3 regions of the Pseudomonas cerasi genome follow, and region 2 is predicted to be linked to each of the others. Evidence: riboswitches for the same ligand, from Rfam matches in the RefSeq annotation. Region 2 holds a riboswitch; each other region holds the start of a gene.
What was found. A riboswitch is a leader RNA that binds a small molecule or an ion and turns the genes downstream of it on or off. The one in region 2 is predicted to bind cobalamin.
Positions count from the first base shown of each region.

Region 1 (4,439 bases), on a different contig from region 2:
GGCTTGCCGGCAATATGGTGAGCCCTGATCGAAGCCTGCATTGTGCCATTGGCGGCCAACGCCACGTGGTGCAGCTCCGGGTAGCCACCGGGCAGGTACAGGCTGTCGGCCTCGGGAAGCTCGCGATCATGGACCGGCGAGAAGAAACTCAGCTCGGCGCCCATGTTCCTCAGCAGTTCCAGGCTCGCGCCATACAGAAAGGCAAAGGCTTCATCGCGTGCGATGGCAATGCGTACGCCGCGCAGCAGCGGTTCGACATGAACCGGGTCGGGCGCGGTAAAGGTCACGGCCGGCGGCAAAGCCACTTCACAGGTGCTGGCCAGCGCCGCAGCAGCCATGTCCAGACGCACGTCCAGATCATTGAGCTCACTGGCCTGGACCAACCCCAGATGACGGCTGGGCAATTCGAAGCCGACTTCCCGGGACAGTGCGCCGTACCAGCGCAGGCCTTCGGTCAGGCTGTTCTCCAGCAACTGCGCATGGCGTACCGTGCCGACGCGATTGGCCAGCACGCCGGCGAACGGCAGATCAGGCTGATAGCGCGCCAGGCCCAGCGCCAGTGCGCCAAACGTCTGCGCCATGGCCGTGCCGTCGATCACACCGAGTACCGGCACGCCAAAATGCCGGGACAGGTCGGCGCTCGACGGCGTGCCGTCGAACAGCCCCATGACCCCTTCGATCAGAATCAGGTCCGCCTCGTCAGCCGCCTCCCACAACAGGCGACGGCTTTCATCGGCACCGACCATCCACATGTCCAGTTGATAGACCGGCGCACCACTGGCCCGCTCAAGAATCATCGGGTCAAGAAAGTCCGGGCCGCACTTGAACACCCGGACCTTGCGCCCCTGGTTGCGGTGCAAGCGTGCCAGTGCAGCGGTCACCGTGGTTTTGCCTTGCCCGGAGGCAGGCGCAGCGATCAATACCGCCGGACAATCACGCGGGGCTCTCATTGCAATGCGCTCAATGATGAAGGGTTCACAGCTCGATACCTTTCTGCGCACGAATACCGGCCTGAAACGCGTGCTTGACCACGCCGATCTCGGAAACGGTATCGGCCAGGTCGATCAATTCGGCTTTGGCACCGCGGCCAGTCACCAATACATGCTGCATCGGCGGACGTGCCTGCAGGTCGCTGAGCACTTGTTCAAGGTCGAGGTAGCCATGTTTGAGGGCGATGTTCAGTTCGTCGAGCACCACCAGACCAATGGCCGGATCGCGAAGCATTTCCTGAGACACGGCCCAGGCGGCTTCGGCGGCGGCGATGTCGCGCTGGCGATCCTGGGTTTCCCAGGTGAAGCCCTCACCCATTACGTGATAGCGCACCTGCTCGGGGAAACGGCGGAAAAACATTTCTTCGCCCGTGCTGTTGCGGCCCTTGATGAACTGCACCACACCACACTGCATGTCGTGGCCCATGGCGCGGGCGAGCATGCCGAATGCCGAGCTGCTCTTGCCCTTGCCATTGCCGGTCAATACCAGCAGCAGGCCGCACTCGTTGGGCGAGCTGGCGATACGCTCGTCCATGACGGCTTTCTTGCGCTGCATGCGCGCCAGATGGCGTTCGTCGCGTTCGGGGGATTCGTTCATCTGGGTTCTCCGCTCGGGGCAGGCGACAACAGACGGAAGGACAGCACTGGACAGCACGGCAACGCCCTGCACAGAACATCACCCTCCGTGATGTCATTGAGTGATTCAGGCCGGTCTCCGGGCTCATGAGCGGGTCACCCCGGCTGCGCGCCTTCCCATGTCGAAACACAGTGGCGTCAGGCACAGCCTTGACTCATTTACCGTTGCGGGGGCAGCGCCGGGATCGGATCTGTCGACCCACACCGGCTTCCCTGTTTCACTCTGCCAATCGGGGATTGCAGAGCACCTGAAACAAACCGCGAAGGGTAGAGGGTTGGACCGGGAGCGTCAATCGACACCGTCGCCGCGGAACGTGATTGAACCTAGCGGGTTGGCGGTGCCTCTATCAGTTACTGGACCATGCCCTTGTTAATGGAGATCGACAATGTTCAAACTCAGCCCCCACTACGCAGTGTTGCTTCTGGTCGCCGGCGGCCTCGCTGCCTGCGGCGAGTCTTCGAGACTGCAAGTCTCGGATGGAACAGGCCCCTCGCCCAAGCTGCCGGAGCCCAACAAGACGCTGATCCCGACCGTCAACATCGCCCCTGCCGTAGGCTGGGAAAAAGGCGCCAAGCCGGTCGCCGCGCCGGGCACACAAGTGGCTGCGTTCGCCGAAAACCTCGACCACCCGCGCTGGCTGTATGTGTTGCCCAACGGTGACGTGCTGGTCGCAGAAACCAATTCGCCCGCCAAACCGGATGACTCCAAAGGCATTCGCGGCTGGGTGATGGAAAAAGTCATGGGCCGCGCCGGTGCCGGTGTGCCCAGCGCCAACCGCATCACGTTGCTGCGCGACGTAGACAAGGACGGTGTGGCAGAGACGCGCACGGTTTTCCTGCAAAACCTCAATTCGCCGTTCGGCATGACCCTGGTGGGCAACAAGCTGTATGTCGCCGATACCGATCGCCTGATCAGCTTCCCGTATGAATCAGGGCAGACCTCGATCAGCGCGCAGGCGACCAAGGTGGTCGACCTGCCGGGCGGCACGCTCAATCACCACTGGACCAAGAATGTCATCGCCAGCAAGGATGGCAGCAAGCTGTACGTGACCGTGGGCTCCAACAGCAACGTGGCCGAAAACGGCATGGACAAGGAAGAGGGTCGTGCGGCGATCTGGGAAGTGGACGCGGCCACCGGCAACCACCGGATCTTCGCGTCGGGCCTGCGCAACCCCAACGGCATGGATTGGGAGCCGAAGACCGGCAAACTGTGGACGGCGGTCAACGAGCGCGACGAGATCGGCAGCGATCTGGTGCCTGACTACGTCACCTCGGTGCAGGACGGCGCATTCTACGGCTGGCCTTACAGCTACTACGGCCAGCATGTCGACGAGCGCGTCAAGCCGCAGAACCCGGCACTGGTCGCCAAGGCGATTGCCCCGGATTACGCAGTCGGTCCGCACACCGCTTCGCTGGGCCTGGTGTTCGCTGACGGCAAGACACTGGCTGCACCGTTCAACGAAGGCCTGTTCATTGGCCAGCACGGCTCATGGAACCGCAAACCGCACAGCGGCTATAAGGTGGTGTTCATTCCATTCAGTGGCGGCAAACCCAACGGCACACCGGTCGATGTGTTGACCGGCTTCCTCAACAAGGATGAAAAAGCCATGGGCCGTCCGGTTGGCGTGGTCAATGACCAGCGCGGCGGTTTGCTGGTGGCCGACGATGTCGGCAACAAGATCTGGCGCGTGACATCAACCAAGACTGCTCAGTAACGCCGAGCGGTGATTCCTGTGGGAGCGAGCTTGCTCGCGAAGAGGCCGACACAGCTACGGCGATCCCCAGCGTGCCACGCTCCAGCGTGGACACGCCTTTCTGGACGCTCTGCGTCCGATCCTGAGGCTGGAGCTGGGGGGAGCCGCTGATCAGCGGTTCCTGCCTAAGGCCGATTCTGCGCCAGACTGGACGGCTGAATCACGCGCTTGGCGTTGAGGTAGGCTCTCTGCCAGTAAGGCTTGTCGAGGCTGTCGAGCTTGACCGTGCCACCGGTGGCCGGCGCATGCACGAAGCGGCCTTCGCCCACGTAAATCCCCGCATGCGACACCTGCGAACCACCTGACGTGGCAAAGAACACCAGATCACCTGACTGCAGTTGCTCGCGGCGAATATTCGGTGCGCCCATCACGATCATCTCGCGCGTGGAACGTGGCAGGGAAATGCCAGCCGCGTCACGATAGACATAACCTATAAGACCGCTGCAATCGAAACCGGAGTCAGGCGTGTTGCCGCCCCAGCGATAAGGCGTGCCAACCAGCCCCAACGCACGAAACAGCACGTCTTCGGCAGCTGGAGAAAGAATCTGGGGAGGAGCAGTGACCACCGGACGCTGAACGATCCGGGGCGCTTTGGGCGGGGGCGGCGCGCTGGCGCAGGCACCGAGCAACGCAGCAACAGAAATGACTAACAGGCGCAACGCAATCGACATAACCACAACAACCTATCCGGATGCGGCTTACGCTGCCGAGAAGCTCAAAAACGCAGAAAGACCCGAAGGTCTTGTACTGCGCGTTCTATTTATTTACGCCGCTTGGGCGCGGTCTTGACTGTAGTCGAAGTCATCGCCGTTGTCTGCGTTACTTCAGGTGTCGATTTTACTGCAACAGTACCCGGGGCCATCGCCAGCGGCCGCTTGGCCTCGATGAAGGTCTTGCTCCAGTAGGCGTCATCGAGGCTGTCGATGCGCACACCGCCGCTGCGGCGACTGCTGGAGTGGATGAACTGCCGATTACCGGCGTAGATCGCTGCGTGGCTGACCTGACCGCGACCGCGAGTACTGAAGAACAGCACATCGCCCGGCTGAAGCTTGTTGCGCGC
Region 1 covers NZ_JAQJVM010000002.1:516,871-521,309, forward strand. The annotation lists gene PI739_RS11515 (cobyrinic acid a,c-diamide synthase CobB) at 1-950, opposite strand, end outside; gene cobO (cob(I)yrinic acid a,c-diamide adenosyltransferase) at 976-1,587, opposite strand; cobalamin riboswitch at 1,679-1,892, opposite strand; gene PI739_RS11525 (PQQ-dependent sugar dehydrogenase) at 2,012-3,340, shown strand; gene PI739_RS11530 (C40 family peptidase) at 3,505-4,050, opposite strand; gene PI739_RS11535 (C40 family peptidase) at 4,140-4,439, opposite strand, start outside.
Region 1: another riboswitch for cobalamin. It lies ahead of cobO (cob(I)yrinic acid a,c-diamide adenosyltransferase); the one in region 2 lies ahead of PI739_RS21060 (ABC transporter substrate-binding protein).

Region 2 (4,439 bases):
GGATGGTGTTGATGGTGGTAAAGATCCGCGCGTGGTAGCGGTGCGCGAATTTGACCAGCTCGGCAATGTCGCTGACCTCGTTACAGGCGTTGTGCCGCGCACCAAAGCTCGGCCCGCCGATATACACCGCATCGGCACCATGCAGGATGGCTTCACGGGCGATGGTCACATCCCGTGCAGGGCTGAGCAATTCCAGGTGGTGCTTGGGTAACGACATGGCAACGGGATCCGGCTGCGGGCAAAGCGCGCATTGTAGTGCCACAGACCGCGCGGTGCACCTGTTGCAGATGGCAGCAGGTGCCGGACTGACCATCGGCGTGGTTCAGCGCGAGCGCAGGCGCAGAATCTTCGCCCCGTCACTGGGGTCTGTCAGCCAGTGCGCCACCACGCCGAAGGTGCTCAGCAAGCGTTCCGGAGTCAGTACCTCGAGCGGCGCACCCAGCGCGACCAGCCGACCCTTTTCCATGACCGCCACACGGTCGCAGTCCAGCGCCTGATTCAGATCGTGCAGGGCAATTACGGTGGTCACCGGCAGGGCCCTGACCAGGCCGAGGATGGTCAGTTGATGCTGGATGTCCAGATGATTGGTCGGTTCGTCCAGCAGAAGGATCTGCGGCCGTTGCGCCAGCGCCCTGGCGATGTGAACACGTTGCCGCTCGCCACCGGACAAGGTGTGCCAGGCGCGTTTTTTCAGGTGCAGCATGTCCACATCCTGCAGCGCCTGGCGAACGATTGCATCGTCCTCGGAGCTCCACGGCTCGAGTGCCGACAGCCAGGGCGTGCGGCCCAGTTCGACGGCATCCAGCACGGTCACGGCGTCGCTGGTTTCAGCCTGCTGCTCGACCACCGCCAGCAGGCGCGCCACGTCCCTGCGGCTCAAGGCCTCAAGTGCTCGCCCGCCCAGGCTGACCGAGCCGCTGACCGGCTTCTGAATACCGGCCAGTAGCTTGAGCAGGGTGGATTTGCCCGAGCCGTTGGGACCGACCACGGCCAGGGTTTCACCTGCGGCAATGCTCAGGTCGACATCGCGCAGCAGCGCTGCGCCACGTACCGAATAACCCAGACCGGAACAACCGAGTACCGGTGCACTGAGCGGATGAGGTAAGGCATTCATCGCGTGCTGTTGCCCCGGATAAGAATCAAAGCGAAGACCGGTGCGCCGATCAGTGCGGTAATCACCCCGATCGGCAGCGCCTGCCCCTTGATCAGGGTGCGCGAAAGGATATCGGCAGCGATCAGAAACAGTGCGCCGCTCAAGGCGCTCAACGGCACCAGCCGGGCGTGCCGGACACCGACCAGCATCCGCACCGCGTGCGGGATCACCAGCCCGACGAAGCCGATGGAGCCGACAATCGAGACCATCACCGCGGTGACCAGCGCAGCGCTGGCGATCAGGATGATCTGCACGCGCCGTACCGCGATCCCCAGTGATGCCGCCGAGTCGCTGCCGAAGGTGAACGCGTCCAGCGCTCGCCGGTGCCAGAGGCACACCAGCAGGCCTGCCAGTACTGTCGGCACAGCCAGCCAGACCGAGTGCCAGCGCACACCGCTGAGGTTACCCAGCAGCCAGAACATGATGCCGCGTGCCTGCTCGGAGCTTGCCGATTTGGTGATCAGAAACGAGGTCAGGGCATTGAACAGTTGCGACCCGGCGATCCCGGCCAGAATGATCTGCCCGGCTGCCGTAGTGCCGCGTGAGGAATGCGCCAGCAGGGCGACCAGCGAAAACGCCGCCACGGCCCCGACAAAGGCGCCTGCCGACATTGAGATCGCACCTGCACCAAAGCCCAGAATGGCGACCAGTACCGCGCCGGTCGAAGCCCCTGCGGAAATCCCCAGCAGATACGGGTCTGCCAGCGGGTTGCGCAATAACGATTGCAACACCACACCACAGATCGCCAGCCCGGCCCCGCAGGCCGCCGCGACAATGGCGCGGGTCAGCCGGTAGTTCCAGACGATGCCTTCGTCTATAGGGTCGAGTACATAGCCAGCGCCCCAGAGTTTGTTGGCCAGCACCTGGAAAACCACGTTCAGGCTGATCGAGGTTTCGCCGATCGCGGCTCCGATCATGATCGCCAGCACCAGCACTGCCGAGACCCAGAGCACATGAACCAACGCTATCGGCAATCTCATTTGGCAGCGTTGAAACGGTTGGCGGCGTCAGCCAGTTCCTCGAACCCGGTGAACAGGCGCAGGCCCGCCTGCATGCCCTCGGCGTCGATGATCACGATCCGGTCATGCTTGACCGCGTCCATGTTGCGGGTCACCGGGTCGGTCTTGAGGAATTCGATTTTTTTCAGGTAATCGTCGGCCGGGAAGCGGCGGCGATCCATGCGCGCGATGACCAGAATGCTCGGGTTGGCTTTGGCGATGGTTTCCCAGCCCACAGTCGGCCATTCCTCGTCGGACTGAACGATATTGCGCATGCCCAGGCTGTTGAGCATGAAGTCCGGAATGCCTTTGCGGCCGGCCACGAAAGGGTCGCTGGCGAGGTCGGAGCTGGAGAACCAGAACAGCGCCGAGACGTCATTGGCCTTGTTCTGCCGGACGTTGGCGATCGCTGCGCTCAGGCGGGCCTTGAGGTCGGCAACCAGCGCGTCGCCGCGATCCCGCACATCGAAAATCTGCGCCAGTTGCTCGATGCTCTTGTAGATGGTGTCGATGCGGAACGGCTCCAGGCGTGTGCCATCGGCACCGACCAGATTGTCCTTGCCTTCGCAGTCGGACGGCAGGATGTAGGTGGGTATCTTCAGGTCATGGAACTGCTCGCGGGTGCCGACCACGCCCTGTTTGCCGACCATCCACTCCAGTTGCACGGCCACCAGTTCCGGTCGCTTGCCAATCACTGCCTCGAAACTGGGCTCGTTGTCGGCCAGGCGCTCGACCTTGTCGTTCTGCGCCTTGAAGCGTGGCAATACATTGTTGAACCACAGGGAAGTGCCGACCAGTCTGTCGCCCAGGCCCAGTTCGTAAAGCATTTCGGTGCCGGCCTGGCCAATGGTGACAGCCTTGGTCGGCGCATGCTGGAAGGTCAGGGTCGCGCCACAGTTTTCAAGGGTCAGCGGGTACTGAGTGGGGGCGGCGAGGGCCAGGGTGGACAGCGTCAGGCTGGCAGCGAATGCGGCGAGGCGGGGCAGCGACATGAAATGCGGTCTCCGTTGGAGCAGGTGCCAGGGCGCAATGCACATCAGGAAACACATCCCCGGATGATCACCGGGCACGACAGGAAATGCCGACGCGTGCGGATGTCCTTCCCGGACACCCCGCCGGTTAGTGGATTGAAGCGGGTCGGCAGGTCTCCTGACTGACACGTCATCGCCAGGCTCCGGCCTTCCCGGATCACGATCCAGTGGCAGTCATGGAGCAGGCTCGGTGCCTACAGTTGCGGGGGCAGTTTCGTTTTTCGCCTGGTGAGAAAGGCGTGCGAATTCCCTGTTAGTTCCTCTCGGAAACCGACGCGCGGCATGGTAAACGATAAGCGTTTTAGTGGCTAATCCTTTGCGCACAGCTGCTGCAGCACACGGTCTGTGGGTCCAAAACCGTCCCGATGGGCACTGAACTTTCGGGAAAAACGCTTAAATTATCTTCATGTTCACGTCCGTAAAACCGCAAAGGCCCATTCCAGAGCGTTCGCGTGAAAAACATGGCGCTGGGCCACAACACGTTTTTCACATCTTCTTCACCGCATCGGGACGATGCTGAACCTATCTTGCCTGCACGGGAGCGGCACAGACCTCGGGCACTCCCTGGGTCAACGCCACACATAGGTTCATGGCAGGAGTGGTCCCTTGACCGACACGATAATCAACAAGAATGTACTTCCCCGTTCGGGCACCAGTCAGCGCTACAAATTGCATCGGCACATCGTATCGATGTCCGTTGCCGTCGTGCTGACGGCTATCTGTGCATGGTTCTACTCGGCGTTCTCAGGCGTGCATGTGGTGGACCTGGGGGTCGGCAGCAACCTGAGCGTTTCCGGCCTTCGCGAGCACTGGCGGCAAGGCAATGTGGTGGTGATGATTCGCCACGCCGAACGCTGTGACCGCTCGAGCAACCCGTGCATGAGCGACGCCGACGGCATTACCTCCAACGGCCGCGACGCCGCTCTGGCGGTGGGCGCCGGGTTGCAGAAAATGGGTATGGACCACGCGCGCATTATCGCCAGCCCCAAGACCCGCACGCAACAGACTGCGCAACTGTTGGCCGGGCACGCGGTGGCTGGCCAGGACTGGATCAACGACTGTGACAGCGGCTTCATGAAAGCGGTGCAGGCCCACAAGGTCAGCGGCGAGAACATGGTGCTGGTGACCCACAGTGGCTGCATCGATCAGTTCGAGCGCAAGGTCGGCGTACCTGGCGGCGAGCGCTCCAGTGAGTACGCCCAAGCGTTTTTCGTAAAAATAGACGGCAGCCATCCGCCGAAAATCCTCGGCTCCCTG
Region 2 covers NZ_JAQJVM010000003.1:1,249,751-1,254,189, reverse strand. The annotation lists gene PI739_RS21075 (peptidase U32 family protein) at 1-217, opposite strand, end outside; gene PI739_RS21070 (ABC transporter ATP-binding protein) at 323-1,114, opposite strand; gene PI739_RS21065 (FecCD family ABC transporter permease) at 1,111-2,133, opposite strand; gene PI739_RS21060 (ABC transporter substrate-binding protein) at 2,130-3,143, opposite strand; cobalamin riboswitch at 3,274-3,472, opposite strand; gene pmrG (lipopolysaccharide core heptose(II)-phosphate phosphatase PmrG) at 3,789-4,439, shown strand, end outside.

Region 3 (4,439 bases), 130 kb from region 2:
CAGCAGGAGAGGGCGCTGATTGATCGCTATGTCAGCGATGTCGAACTGATCCTGCAGCACCTTCAGGCGCAGAATCGCCACACCGCCTTGAGTCTGGCACGCCTGCCGGAACGCATTCGCGGCTATGGCTACATCAAGGAAAGCGCCATGAAAGCAGCTGCCGTGCAGGCCGATATTCTGCGCAAGAGCCTGGAAAGCGGCGAAGTGGCCGCGCCGAAGCTGTATGAGGCGGCTGCCTGAGGAGGGCAATACCAATCAGCGTGCCAGCTCAGCGTTGGCACGCTTTTCATTACGCAATGCGATCGTCGTGCCGCGTAGAGGTACTGACTACACCGGCCTGAACAGGTGGGCATGCCCGGCGCGGTACAGCGAGGACTCGCTGAAGGTGTCATCGGCAAGCACACGTCCGACCAGAATCAGCGCTGTACGGCGAAAGCCCTTGGCCTGTACCTTTTCCTGAATATCCGCCAGCGTGCCAACGGCCCAGTCCTGATCCGGCCAGCTGGCGCGGTGCACCACGGCAATCGGGCAGTCGGCGCCGTAATGTGGCACGAGCTCTTCGACGATCCGCTGCAGGTTGTTCACCCCCAGATGAATCGCCATCGTTGCCCGATGGCTGGCCAGACTGGCCAGTTCCTCGCCGCTGGGCATTGAGGTCTTGTCGGCATAGCGGGTCAGAATCACGCTTTGCGAAACGTCCGGCAGGGTCAGCTCGACGCCCAGCAATGCAGCGCAGGCAGCGGTCGCGGTCACTCCCGGAATGATTTCGAACGGAATGCCCAGTTCGCGCAGATGGCGGATCTGCTCGCCGATAGCGCCATACAGGCTCGGGTCTCCGGAGTGCACGCGTGCGACATCCTGGCCCTGTGCGTGTGCGCGCTTGATCAGCTCGATGATCTGCTCCAGATGCAGCTCGGCGCTGTTGGTCACCTGCACGGCCTGATGACCTTCCAGCACAGCGAGGGGGACCAGCGAGCCTGCGTAGATAATGACCGGGCAGTTGCGAATCAGGCGTTGTCCCTTGACGGTGATCAGCTCCGGATCGCCAGGGCCTGCGCCGATGAAATAGACAGTCAATGAATTCTCCGGGGTGAATGAGCGCGGGGAGATTATCCGCTGTGCGCAGGGCTGATTGCCAAGGCAAATGTGGCCTGCGCGCTTTTCTGTCGTTCTATCAGCAGCGTGGCCGTACCGTCTCCCAGTTGCGCCGCCAGTGCCAGGGCCGAGCCTTCGGCGACGCCATGACAGCCAGTGCTCTGGAAGACCTGCGCAGAGCGGTGCGTCAGGTGCAGTTCCCACGCTACCAGTTGCGCGGCGTTGAAGCATACCAGTGGCACTGCCAGTTGCCCGGCCAGCTCAAGCAGACCGGGCTCGGTTTGTTTCAGGTCGATGGACGCCAGCGCGGTCACCCGGGCAATGTCCAGCTCAAGTGCCTGCAGGCTTTGCTCAAGCAGATCGCGCAACAGCGCAGCCGAGCAGCCGCGCCGACAGCCCAGCCCGGCGACCAGAGGTGCGCCGGGTTGAAGGGTAACTGGATCAGGCCTGATGCAGGTCGACATGGTCGGCGTGCACATCGTTTTTGCGGAACAGCCAGGCACTGATCAATCCCAGAGCGACCCAGAACAGCGCGTTGGTCAGCAGCGAGGCCATCATGAACTGCGATTCCAGAGCCTCGGGAGCCAGGCTTTCATGGACCAGCGGCTGTGGCGCGCCAAGCACATGCGGGACCAGCAGAATCGCCACACCCAGTGCTTTGAGCAGCCAGTTCTGGCCGAACACCAGCAAGGCCAGCCCGACGGCAGTCGACGCAGCAGCGCCGAGCCACCATAGCTGACGCTGACTCAACTCGGCGGCGGCCGTGCCTGGCAGTTCGGGTGGCAGGCCAAGGGTCGGGGCCAGCACGAACACGGCAAAACCGGCCAGCCCCCACCATGCGCCTTGCACGGTGCGACCCGGTGCCCGCAGGGTGTAAAGCCCGGCAAGCATCAGCGCAAAGCCCACCGCGACCACCAGGTTGCCGCCGGTGGTGGACAGCACACGCTGCCAACCGTTTTCGGGCTCCCAGGCCGCTTCTTCATGGGCATGGCTGTGTTCGGCCAACGCGCCGTCCGTGTGCTGATGCAGTTGCTCGGCAGGCGCGTTTTCGTAGGTCTCGGCCTGCTGGATCAGCGGCACCACCCACAGGCTTTGCAGCAGGGTCAGCAGCAGGGCGGCGAGCAGGCCGGTGAAACCTGCGGTGTAGGCGATTCGCTTGAACATTGTGTGGCCCTCAATGGCAAGGAAAGGCAGCGCTGTGACGGGTGTCGTGTGCCGCGTTGTGCACGGCCGCGATGTGCGAGAAACCGGCGAAGTACACCAGGCAGGCGCCGAGAAGCGCAGCGCTGATGGCGGCTGTCAGGCGTTGAGTGCGTGTGGAGCTGGGCGCGGCGGCGTGGCTGCTGATGGTCGACATGGCGTTCCCTCTTGTTGGTAATCGGCAAGTGGGCAACGCGCAAAAGAGCCTGCCGGCAGATGCCGGAGGTTTCAACTGCGCCCGCCCACCGCGGGTTTGTCATTGCAAGCATATCGGGCCGGTCTCCGGGCTCGCGAGGGGCCAGGACGTCAGTGCGTCAAAGCCTGCAAGGTCACCTTCCCATGCCAGCGGCACAGTGGATCAGACCTACTCTCGCTTACCGTTGCGGGGGCAGCACCGGACTTGCTCGACAACGCGAGCGCACCGGTTTCCCGTTTCACCCCGTGAGGGGCACCCGAAACAAGGCGCACAGGAGAGCATGGGCGGCAGGGCAGCGTCAATCTGAACGATTGACCTGTCTGCAGTCACTGCGTAGCCTTGCTGACTCGAGGTTCTCCCTGGGTAAAACATCACCCAGTGGAGCTAAGACGGGAATGCGGTACAAGCCGCAGCTGCCCCCGCAACTGTAAACGGTCATGTTCATTGCACAGCCACTGCTGCGGCGGGAAGGCGCGATGAATGCGTGTCGGCGTTTCTCACTGCCTGCCGCACGCCGCCGTGAGCCAGGAGACCTGCCTCGAACGGGCCGCACATGCTGCGGCCCTGGAGAATTCTCACTACAACCGGGCGGGGTGATCCGGTGGCGATCCGATCTGCGTGTCCTGCATGCGGTTCTCGTCCTGTTTGCCCGCCGCATTGCCAAAGGGCACCTGATGAAAACACTGGCCAAGCTTCCCGTCACCATCGTCACCGGCTTCCTCGGCTCGGGCAAGACCACCCTGTTGCGGCACATGCTCGACAACGCCGAAGGGCGGCGCATTGCGGTCATCGTCAATGAGTTCGGCGAGCTGGGCATCGACGGAGAAATCCTCAAGCAGTGCACGATCGGCTGCACCGAAGAAGAAGCCAACGGCCGGGTGTACGAACTGGCCAACGGCTGCCTGTGCTGCACCGTGCAGGAAGAGTTCTTCCCGGTCATGCGCGAACTGGTCGCGCGCCGTGGTGATCTGGACCATATCCTGATCGAAACCTCGGGGCTGGCGCTGCCCAAGCCGCTGGTCCAGGCTTTTCAATGGCCGGAAATCCGCAACGCCTGCACGGTCGATGCGGTGATTACGGTGGTCGACAGCCCGGCGGTACTGGCTGGTACTTTCGCTGCCTTCCCTGATCAGGTCGATGCGCAGCGCAAACTTGATCCCAACCTGGACCACGAGTCGCCCCTGCACGAACTGTTTGCCGATCAACTGGCCAGCGCTGATCTGGTGATCCTCAACAAGGCCGACATGATCGACGCCGAAGGTCTGGCGACGGTGCGTGCCGAAGTTGCCGAAGAGTTGCCGCCTGCCGTCAAGGTGATCGAAGCCAGCAGTGGTCGCCTGCCGATCAGCGTGTTGCTGGGTGTCGGTGCCGAGTCCGAACTGCATATCGATGCGCGCAAGACCCACCATGATCACCACGACGATGACGATCATGATGACCACGATCACGACGCGTTCGATTCGATATCCCTGAAACTGCCGCAAGCTGACGAGAAAGTCCTGCTCGATGCACTGAATCAGTTGGTGGTGCAGCACGGCATTCTTCGTGTGAAGGGCTTCGCGGCCATTCCCGGCAAGCCGATGCGCCTGCTGATTCAAGGTGTCGGGACGCGTTTCGACAAGCACTTCGACCGCGCCTGGCGTGCCGATGAAGAGCGTGCCACACACTTGGTGCTGATTGGTCAGGAGCTGGATGCCGCAGCCCTGCAAGCGCAACTCAACGCTGCGATTGCCGGCTGACCCATGCATTTACTGAGAACCCAGCCCGGCGGTTTCGTACCTGACGACAATATTGCCGATCTGGGCCAGACCCCGGCCGAGCTGGTGATTCTCTGCAGCGGCGACTCCAGCCTGGCGCTGCTGGCCGAAGCTGCCCGGCAGCTCCCCGAAGACTACCCCAGCCTGCGTCTGGCCAACCCGATGCAGGTCCAGAATCACGCCTCTGTCGA
Region 3 covers NZ_JAQJVM010000003.1:1,123,470-1,127,908, reverse strand. The annotation lists gene PI739_RS20595 (indolepyruvate ferredoxin oxidoreductase family protein) at 1-240, shown strand, start outside; gene cobM (precorrin-4 C(11)-methyltransferase) at 328-1,077, opposite strand; gene PI739_RS20585 (cobalamin biosynthesis protein) at 1,110-1,559, opposite strand; gene PI739_RS20580 (CbtA family protein) at 1,537-2,259, opposite strand; gene PI739_RS20575 (CbtB domain-containing protein) at 2,270-2,452, opposite strand; cobalamin riboswitch at 2,552-2,766, opposite strand; cobalamin riboswitch at 2,825-3,046, shown strand; gene cobW (cobalamin biosynthesis protein CobW) at 3,166-4,230, shown strand; gene cobN (cobaltochelatase subunit CobN) at 4,234-4,439, shown strand, end outside.
Region 3: another riboswitch for cobalamin. It lies ahead of cobW (cobalamin biosynthesis protein CobW); the one in region 2 lies ahead of PI739_RS21060 (ABC transporter substrate-binding protein).